2 regions of the Streptomyces sp. NPDC041968 genome follow, and region 2 is predicted to be linked to the other one. Evidence: predicted binding sites of a transcription regulator. Region 2 holds the regulator's gene; the other holds the start of a gene.
What was found. Region 2 encodes HspR, which represses chaperone genes until heat shock. Its sites were predicted from a motif close to TTGAGNNNNNNNNNCTCAA; they were not measured.
Positions count from the first base shown of each region.

Region 1: the regulator HspR is predicted to act here: its motif matches at 2,460-2,478, upstream of lon (endopeptidase La).

Region 1 covers NZ_JBVJCB010000006.1:137,230-141,642, reverse strand. The annotation lists gene ACZ6EG_RS16595 (HAMP domain-containing sensor histidine kinase) at 1-719, opposite strand, end outside; gene ACZ6EG_RS16590 (response regulator transcription factor) at 716-1,456, opposite strand; gene ACZ6EG_RS16585 (spermine/spermidine synthase domain-containing protein) at 1,579-2,277, opposite strand; gene lon (endopeptidase La) at 2,501-4,413, shown strand, end outside.
Region 2 covers NZ_JBVJCB010000003.1:366,251-370,663, reverse strand. The annotation lists gene ACZ6EG_RS09815 (helix-turn-helix transcriptional regulator) at 1-232, opposite strand, end outside; gene ACZ6EG_RS09810 (sugar ABC transporter substrate-binding protein) at 380-1,498, opposite strand; gene ACZ6EG_RS09805 (heat shock protein transcriptional repressor HspR) at 1,662-2,117, opposite strand; gene dnaJ (molecular chaperone DnaJ) at 2,123-3,319, opposite strand; gene grpE (nucleotide exchange factor GrpE) at 3,353-4,030, opposite strand; gene dnaK (molecular chaperone DnaK) at 4,027-4,413, opposite strand, start outside.

The DNA.
Region 1 (4,413 bases), on a different contig from region 2:
TGGACGTCGGTGCGGGTGTGGCTGCCCGAGCCCGAGGCGATGCCCGCGCGCGCCGAGGCGACCATGTTGGCCTCCTTCAGCACGCCGGAGAGGTACGGCCACACCTCGAAGCGCCTCTGGCGCAGCGGTATGACGCCGTTGTCCAGGCGGGAGAGGTCCAGCAGCGTCTCCACCAGCCGGCCGAGCCGCTCCGTCTGCCCGAGGGCCGTCCGCATGGTCTCCGGGTCGGCCTCGGTCACCCCGTCGACGATGTTCTCCAGCACCGCGCGCAGCCCCGCGATCGGGGTGCGCAGCTCGTGCGAGACGTTCGCCACCAGCTCCTTGCGCTGCCGGTCCTGGGCCTCCAGGTCGTCGGCCATGCGGTTGATGGTGACGGCCAGGTCGCCCAGTTCGTCGCGGCGGTTCTCGCGCACCCGGCGCGTGTAGTCGCCGTGCGAGATCGACCGGGCCACGGCGTTCATCTCGTCCAGCGGAGCGGTGAGCGAGTGCGCCACGAACTGCGTGATCAGCAGGGTGGCGATCATCGAGAAGACCGTGATGAAGCGCAGCTCCGTCTTGGTGTGCACCGCGATCACCGAAAGGCCCGTGGTGATCAGCACCGACGTGACGACCAGCGCGCCCAGCTTGGTCTTGATCGAGAACGGGCGAACACCGCCCCAGGGATCCCCGGTGGTCCGGGGGCCGGGGCTCCTCCGTGCGGCCTCCCGTCCCCGGCTCATGGCGTCGGCGTCTCCAGCGCGTAACCCACGCCGTGCACCGTGCGGATGCGCTCGGCGCCGATCTTGCGGCGCAGCGCCTTGATGTGGCTGTCCACGGTCCGGGTGCCGGAGGCGTCCGCCCAGTCCCACACCTCGGCCAGCAGCTGCTCACGGGAGAGCACCGCGCGCGGGGTGTTCGCGAGGCACACCAGCAGGTCGAACTCGGTGGGGGTGAGGTGGACGTCCTCGCTGCGCACCCGCACCCGGCGCTGCGCGTGGTCGATCTCCAGTTCGCCGAGGCGCAGGATGCCGCTGCGCGGCGTGGAGGCGGCCACGACCGCCCGCTCCACCCGGCGCAGCAGCACGTGCACGCGCGCGGCCAGCTCACGCATCGAGAACGGCTTGGTCATGTAGTCGTCGGCGCCGACGCCGAGCCCGACCAGCATGTCCGTCTCGTCGTCGCGCGCGGTGAGCATGAGCACCGGCACCGGGCGGGAGGCCTGCACGCGACGGCAGACCTCCAGGCCGTCGAAGCCGGGCAGCATGATGTCGAGGATCAGCAGGTCGGGCTGCCACGCCTCGGCCGTGTCGACGGCGGCCGGACCGTCGCCCGCCGTCTGCACCAGGAAGCCCTCGGCGCGCAGGCGGGTCGCGATGGCGTCCACGATCGTCTGGTCGTCCTCGACCACCAGCACGCGGCGCTGTGCGCCCTGGGTGGCCGTCGCCGTGCCGTTGTGGGAGGTCTGTGTCTGCTCCATCGCCCGCCCCTGAGGTGTGCTTACCGGAATCAGTGGGGTGATCCCTCGTCTGCGCATGACTGCGATTGACGCTTGAATGACCGCGTCAGGTCAGCAGCGTACGGGGAGTCACCGCGCCTTTGCTATCCAGGCCCGACGCCGAGGTGGACGACGTCCGGAACGCCCCGGGCAACGGGGATCTCTTCGGTACGCACCTGCTGGAACCCGGCATTACGCAAGGTTTCTTCGAATTCCGGAGAGGGCTGCGCAGACCACACGGCAAGCACCCCGCCGGGTCTCAACACCCGTGCGCATCCCGCCAGTCCGGCCCCCGAGTACAGCCCGCCGTTGCCCTCGGTGACGGTCCAGTCGGGGCCGTTGTCGATGTCCAGGCACAGCGCGTCGTACGTGGCGGAAGTCTCATTGACGTGATCGATCAGATCCGCCTCGACGATCTCCGTGCGGGGGTCGGCGAGCGCCTCGGCGGACATCCCGGCCAGCGGTCCGCCGCGGTGCCAGTCGATGACGGCGCGCTCCCGCTCGACGACCGCGATACGGCCCCAGCGCGGGTCGGCCGCCGCGTGTGCGAGCGAGAAGCCGACACCGAGGCCGCCGATGAGCAGGTGCGGTGCGGGCCGCTCGCCGGAGGCGGTGAGCGCGTCGGCCGCCGCGTCGACCAGCCGTCGCTCGGAGCGTCCGTCGGAGGTGTCCATGAGGAAGCAGCCGTTCGCGATGATCTGCAGCAGCGTCCCGTGCCGGCGCAGGACCACCTCGCCGTGCGGGCCCTCGCGACGGTCCAGCACTTCGGGGAGGTCGTGGGGATCGTGGGAAGTGAGGGGCATCGGCCCATCCTGGCAGGGAGGAATGCCGCGGGCCCCCGCCTTGCTCTCACTCGGGCGGGCCGAGCGTCCGAGCGTGCCCGGCCCGGACGCGCCGACCGGCTCCACCTGGCCGCCCGACCGGCTCCACGGCTTGATCGCTCACAGCGAACACGCCTCGGGGAACAATACGGGACTCCCTTTCATTGAGTCGATGTAACTCAACTTGACTGCCGAAGGGGAGATCATGGCTGCTGAGTCCGCCGCCTTCACACCGCTCACCCTGCCCGTGCTGCCGCTCGACGACGAAGTGGTCCTGCCCGGCATGGTCGTCCCCCTGGACCTGAGCGACGCCGAGGTCCGGGCCGCGGTGGAGGCCGCCCAGGCCGCCGCCAGGTCCGAACCCGGCAAGCCCCGTGTCCTGCTCGTCCCCCGCGTCGACGGCACCTACGCGAAGACCGGCGTCCTCGGCACGGTCGAGCAGGTCGGCCGGCTCGCCGACGGAGACCCGGGCGCCCTGGTCCGGGGCCGGGGCCGGGTGCGGATCGGCGCCGGCACCACCGGGCCCGGCGCCGCGCTGTGGGTCGAGGGGACGCGCGTCGACGAGACCGTGCCCGAGCCGCTGCCGGGCCAGGTCGCCGAACTGGCGAAGGAGTACAAGGCCCTCGCCACCGCCTGGCTGCGCAAGCGCGGCGCCTGGCAGGTCGTGGACCGGGTCCAGGCCATCGACGACGTCTCCGCGCTCGCCGACAACTCCGGCTACTCGCCCTTCCTCACCACCGAGCAGAAGGTCGAGCTGCTGGAGACCACCGACCCGGTCGCCCGCCTCAGGCTCGCCACCCAGCAGCTGCGCGACCACCTCGCCGAGCAGGACGTCGCCGAGACCATCGCCAAGGACGTCCAGGAGGGCGTCGACAGGCAGCAGCGGGAGTTCCTGCTGCGCCGCCAGCTCGAGGCCGTGCGCAAGGAGCTGCGGGAGCTGAACGGCGACGGCAAGGACCCCGCCGAGGAGTCCGACGACTACCGCGCCCGCGTCGAGGCCGCCGACCTGCCCGAGAAGGTCCGCGAGGCGGCCCTCAAGGAGGTCGACAAGCTGGAGCGCTCCTCCGACCAGTCCCCGGAGGGCTCCTGGATCCGCACCTGGCTCGACACGGTTCTGGAGATGCCGTGGAACGAGCGGACCGAGGACGCCTACGACATCCAGGGCGCCCGCGGTGTGCTGGACGCCGAGCACGCGGGGTTGGACGACGTCAAGGACCGCATCACCGAGTACCTGGCGGTGCGCAAGCGGCGCGGCGACCGGGGCCTGGGCGTCGTGGGCGGCCGGCGTGGTGGTGCGGTCCTCGCCCTCGTCGGCCCGCCCGGCGTCGGCAAGACGTCCCTCGGCGAGTCCGTCGCGCACGCGATGGGCCGCAAGTTCGTCCGTGTCGCCCTCGGCGGCGTCCGCGACGAGGCCGAGATCCGCGGCCACCGCCGTACGTACGTCGGTGCGCTGCCCGGCCGGATCGTGCGGGCGGTCAAGGAGGCCGGGTCGATGAACCCGGTCGTGCTCCTCGACGAGATCGACAAGGTGGGCTCGGACTTCCGGGGCGACCCGGCCGCCGCCCTCCTGGAGGTCCTCGACCCGGCGCAGAACCACACCTTCCGGGACCACTACCTGGAGGTAGAGCTGGACCTGTCCGACGTCGTGTTCCTCGCGACGGCCAACGTCCTGGAGGCCATCCCGGAGGCCCTGCTCGACCGCATGGAGCTGGTCCGCCTCGACGGCTACACCGAGGACGAGAAGGTCGTCATCGCCCGCGACCACCTGCTCCCGCGCCAGCTGGAGCGGGCCGGGCTCGACGGGGACGAGGTCGCGGTCGACGAGGGCGCGCTGCGCAAGCTGGCCGGCGAGTACACCCGCGAGGCGGGCGTGCGGACCCTGGAGCGGTCGATCGCCCGGCTGCTGCGCAAGGTGGCGGCCCAGCACGAGCTGGGCGAGCGGGAGCTGCCGTTCACCGTCACCGACGCCGACCTGCGGGCCCTGATCGGCCGGCCGCACCACGTGCCGGAGTCCGCCCAGGAACCGGCGGAGCGGCGCACCTCGGTGCCGGGCGTGGCCACCGGCCTCGCGGTCACCGGAGCGGGCGGCGACGTCCTGTACGTGGAGGCGTCGCTGGC
Region 2 (4,413 bases):
CGTGGACCCCGCGCAGCAGCCGGGTCATGACCTCCTGCGGGGAGGTCGGCACCAGCCAGTCCATGTCGTCGGGATCGGGGTGCAGCAGGGCCAGTTCGAGGAGACAGGGCACCGGCTCGGCGTCCCGGCGGGGCACCCGGCCTCGTCGTACGGCCCGGGAGTACAGGCGATCCCCGGCCGCGCACAGCCGGTCGGCACCGTGTGGATGCTCCTGAGCCCCGTGCCCGGCCATCGCCCATCCCACCCCCCGGTCGGCACTTTCCGCAGCGCAACTATGCGCGGCCCGGACCGGGTCCGCAACACGGCTCGGCACGGCGCAGCGGCCGGAAAGCACCGGCTCCTCCCGGATGCCCGGGCGGTGCGTCAGGACCGCACCGCCCTACTTCAGCCCCATCTCCGCGCAAGCCGCCTCGTACTTGGCCGTGCAGATGTCGGAGACCTTGTAGAAGCCGTCCGCGATGATGGTCCCCTTGATGTTGGCCTGGGTGAGGGCGACGACGGGGACGAGCTGGGCGGGGATGCCCTTGTGGGTGGGGCTGTCGACCTTCTCGCGGGCGAGCGCGTCGAACTGGATGTCCCGGCCCTGGACCCGCGCCACGGCCATCTCCGCGGCGTTCTCCGCCTCCTGCGGGTAGGACTTGTACACGCTCATGTACTGCTCGCCGGTGACGATCCGCTGCACCGCGGCGAGTTCCGCGTCCTGGCCGGTGACCGGCGGCAGGTCGGTGACGCCCGCGGCCTCCAGGGACTTGATGATGCCGCCGGCCATGCCGTCGTTGGCGGAGTAGACGGCGGCGATGTTGTCCTTGCCGATCTTCTGGATCGCCTCGGTCATGTTCGCCTCGGCGTTCTCCGGCTTCCAGTCCGCGGTGTCGAAGGACTGGGCGATCGTCACCTTGCCGTTCAGCTCGGACATCGCGCCCGCCTTGAACTGCTTGGCGTTCGGGTCGGTGGGCGAGCCGTTCATCATGACGATCTTCGCGGAGCTGTCCGCGTTGTCGCCGAGCGCCTCGACGAGGGAGCGGCCCTGGACCTCGCCGACCAGCTCGTTGTCGAAGGAGATGTACGCGTCGATCGGGCCCTCGGCCAGGCGGTCGTAGGCGATGACCGGGATGCCGGCGTCCTTGGCCTTCTGGACGCCCTCCCCGGCGGCCTTCGCGTCGACCGCGTCCAGGACGATCACGTCGACCTGCTCGTCGATCATCTGCTGCATCTGGTCGGCCTGCTTCGACGCGCTCGCCTCGGCGTTGGCGTACTTGACGTTGCCCTGGTCGCGCGTGAGTTCGGCGACCTTCGCCTTGAAGTAGGGGTAGTCGAAGAGGTCGTAGCGCGTGTTCGCCTTCTCCGGGAGCAGCAGGCCCACGGTGATGTCGTTGCCCTTGGTCGGGCTCGCCTTGTCGCTGCTCTCCGACGCGCCCAGCACCCCGCAGGCGGCCATCGAGAGGGTCATCATGGACGCTGCCACGGATATGGCGATACGACGGGCACGGCTGTTCACTGCGCTTACCTTCCGACACACGGGTGTTGTGGTGACCCAGGTGAGGGAAGCCAACGCTGTCTTCACTAAATCGTCAAGAAGTACTGGACCAATGAGACAGCAACGTTGCGAACAGGCCCGGAGGCCGCTCGACCACCGGGCCTTCGCCGCCCGCGCGAGCCGGTCAGTCCGGGGACTGTCCGTGCCGTTTGGGCCGCCACACCACCAGGGCGCTGGTCTGCTGGACCTCCTGGTAGGGGACCAGGTCACGGCGGTACGACGCGTGCACCGCCGCCTCGCGCTGGCGCATCGCCGTGGCCGCGCCCTCCAGGGCGTCCTGCATCTCGGCCATGCGGGCCTGGAGCGCGGCGACCTGGTTCTCCAGTTCGATGATGCGCTTGATTCCGGCCAGGTTGATGCCCTCGTCCTGCGACAACTGCTGCACCTGGCGGAGCAGTTCGATGTCGCGGGCCGAGTAGCGCCGACCGCGCCCGGCCGTGCGGTCCGGGGAGACCAGGCCGAGGCGGTCGTACTGGCGCAGGGTCTGCGGGTGCAGACCGGAGAGCTGGGCCGCCACCGAGATGACGTAGACCGGGGTGTCCTCGGTCAGTTCATACGGATTGCGTCGACGACCGTCCATTCCCGTCAAGCTCCCTTCGCGGCCTGGAACAGCTCCGCCCGCGGATCCTCCTCCGCGGTCGCCTCGCGATACGCCTCCAGCGCGTCACGAGCCTTCCCCGTCAGGTCCTTCGGAACACTCACCTCCACGGTGACCAGGAGGTCACCGCGGGTGCCGTCCTTGCGGACCGCTCCCTTGCCCCGGGCGCGCATGGTGCGGCCGTTGGGGGTGCCCTCCGGCAGCTTCAGCGTGACCGGCGGCCCGCCCAGGGTCGGGACGCGGACCTCGCCGCCGAGGGCCGCCTCGGCGTACGTCACCGGGACGGTGACCGTGAGGTTGTCACCCCGGCGGCCGAAGACGGGGTGGTCCTTGACGTGCACGACCACGTACAGGTCGCCCGCCGGTCCGCCCCGCTCGCCCGGTGTGCCCTTGCCGCGCAGCCGGATGCGCTGCCCGTCGGAGACACCGGCGGGGATGCGGACCTGCATGGTCCGGGAGGACTTGGCGCGTCCGGAGCCCTTGCAGACGTCGCAGGGGTCCTCGGCGATCAGGCCGCGGCCCTTGCAGTCCGGGCACGGGTCGGTGAGCGAGAAGCCGCCGCCCGAACCCCGGGCGACCTGCCCGGTGCCGACGCAGGTCGGGCACACGCGCGGCGTGCCGTTCTTGTCGCCGGTGCCCGAACAGGCCTTGCAGGGTGCCTGCGACGACATCCGCAGCGGGACCGTCGCGCCCTCGATGGCCTCGGTGAAGCTGAGGGTGACCTCGGACTCGATGTCCTGGCCGCGGCGCGGCTGGGTCCGCGTGCCGGTGCCGGGGCCGCCGGCACCGGTGCGGTTGAACAGCCCGCCGAAGACGTCGCCCAGGCCGCCGCCGAAGCCGCCGGCGCCCTGGCCCCCGCCCTGGGCGCCGCCTCCGAAGAGGTCGCCCAGGTCGAAGTTGAAGGTGCCGCCGCCGCCCGCGCCCGGCCCCGGGCGGAAACCGCCGTTGCCGAAGAGGGCGCGGGCCTCGTCGTACTCCTTGCGCTTCTTGGGGTCACCGAGGATGTCGTTGGCCTCGGAGATCTCCTTGAAGCGCTCCTCCGCCTTGACGTTTCCCTTGTTGGCGTCCGGGTGGAACTCGCGGGCGAGCTTCCGGTACGCCTTCTTGATCTCGGCCTCGGTGGCGTCCTTGGGGACGCCGAGAACCTTGTAGTAGTCCTTCTCGATGAAGTCCTTGGTGCTCATCCCCGACGTCCCTCCTTCCTCGTCGTCTCAAGCTCAGCCCTCGTCCGGGCCACCGCTCTCCTTGTTCTCCACGGCGTCGGAGCCTTCCTTGGCCTCGGTGCTCTCCTCGGCCGGCTTGACCGTCTGCGCACCCGGCTGCGGCTCGGCCACGGCCACCCGCGCGGGGCGGATGGTGCGCTCGCCGATCCGGTACCCGGGCTGCAGGATCGCCACGCAGGTCGTCTCGGTGACGTCCGGTGCGTAGGAGTGCATCAGGGCTTCGTGGATCGTCGGGTCGAAGGGCTCGCCCTCCTTGCCGAACTGCTGGAGGCCGAGCTTGGCCACCGTGGTCTCCAGCGACTCCGCGACGGACTTGAAGCCACCGACCAGTTCGCCGTGTTCCCGGGCGCGACCGATGTCGTCGAGCACGGGAAGCAGCTCGGACAGGAGGTTCGCGACGGCGACCTCCTTGACCGCGACGCGGTCCCGCTCCACCCGGCGGCGGTAGTTCTGGTACTCGGCCTGGAGGCGCTGGAGGTCCGCCGTGCGCTCGTTGAGCGCGGTGCGCACCTGGTCCAGCTGGGCCACCAGGCCCGCGTTCTCGCTCGCGTCCCCGGCCGGGGCCGCGACCTCCTCCGAAGAGGGGGCGGCGGCCTTCGGCTCGGCGTCGTCAGGGCTGGCGCCGGAGGGGACGTCGGGCTTCTCCTCGAAGCCCGGGGTCTCCTCCGTCACGCGGCACCGTCCTTGCGCTCGTCGTCCACGATCTCGGCGTCGACGACGTCGTCGTCCCCGCCCTTGTCACCGGCCTGGGCACCCTCGCCGGGAGCCTCGCCGCCGGCGGCCTGCGCGCCCTGGGCGTCGGCGTACATCGCCTGGCCCAGCTTCTGCGAGACAGCGGCGACCTTCTCGGTGGCGGTGCGGATCTCGGCGGTGTCCTCGCCCTTGAGCTTCTCCTTCAGCTCGGCGACGGCGCCCTCGACCTCGGTCTTGATCTCGCCGGGGACCTTGTCCTCGTTGTCCTTGAGGAACTTCTCCGTCTGGTAGACGAGCTGCTCGCCCTGGTTGCGGGACTCGGCGGCCTCGCGGCGGGCGTGGTCCTCCTCCGCGTACTTCTC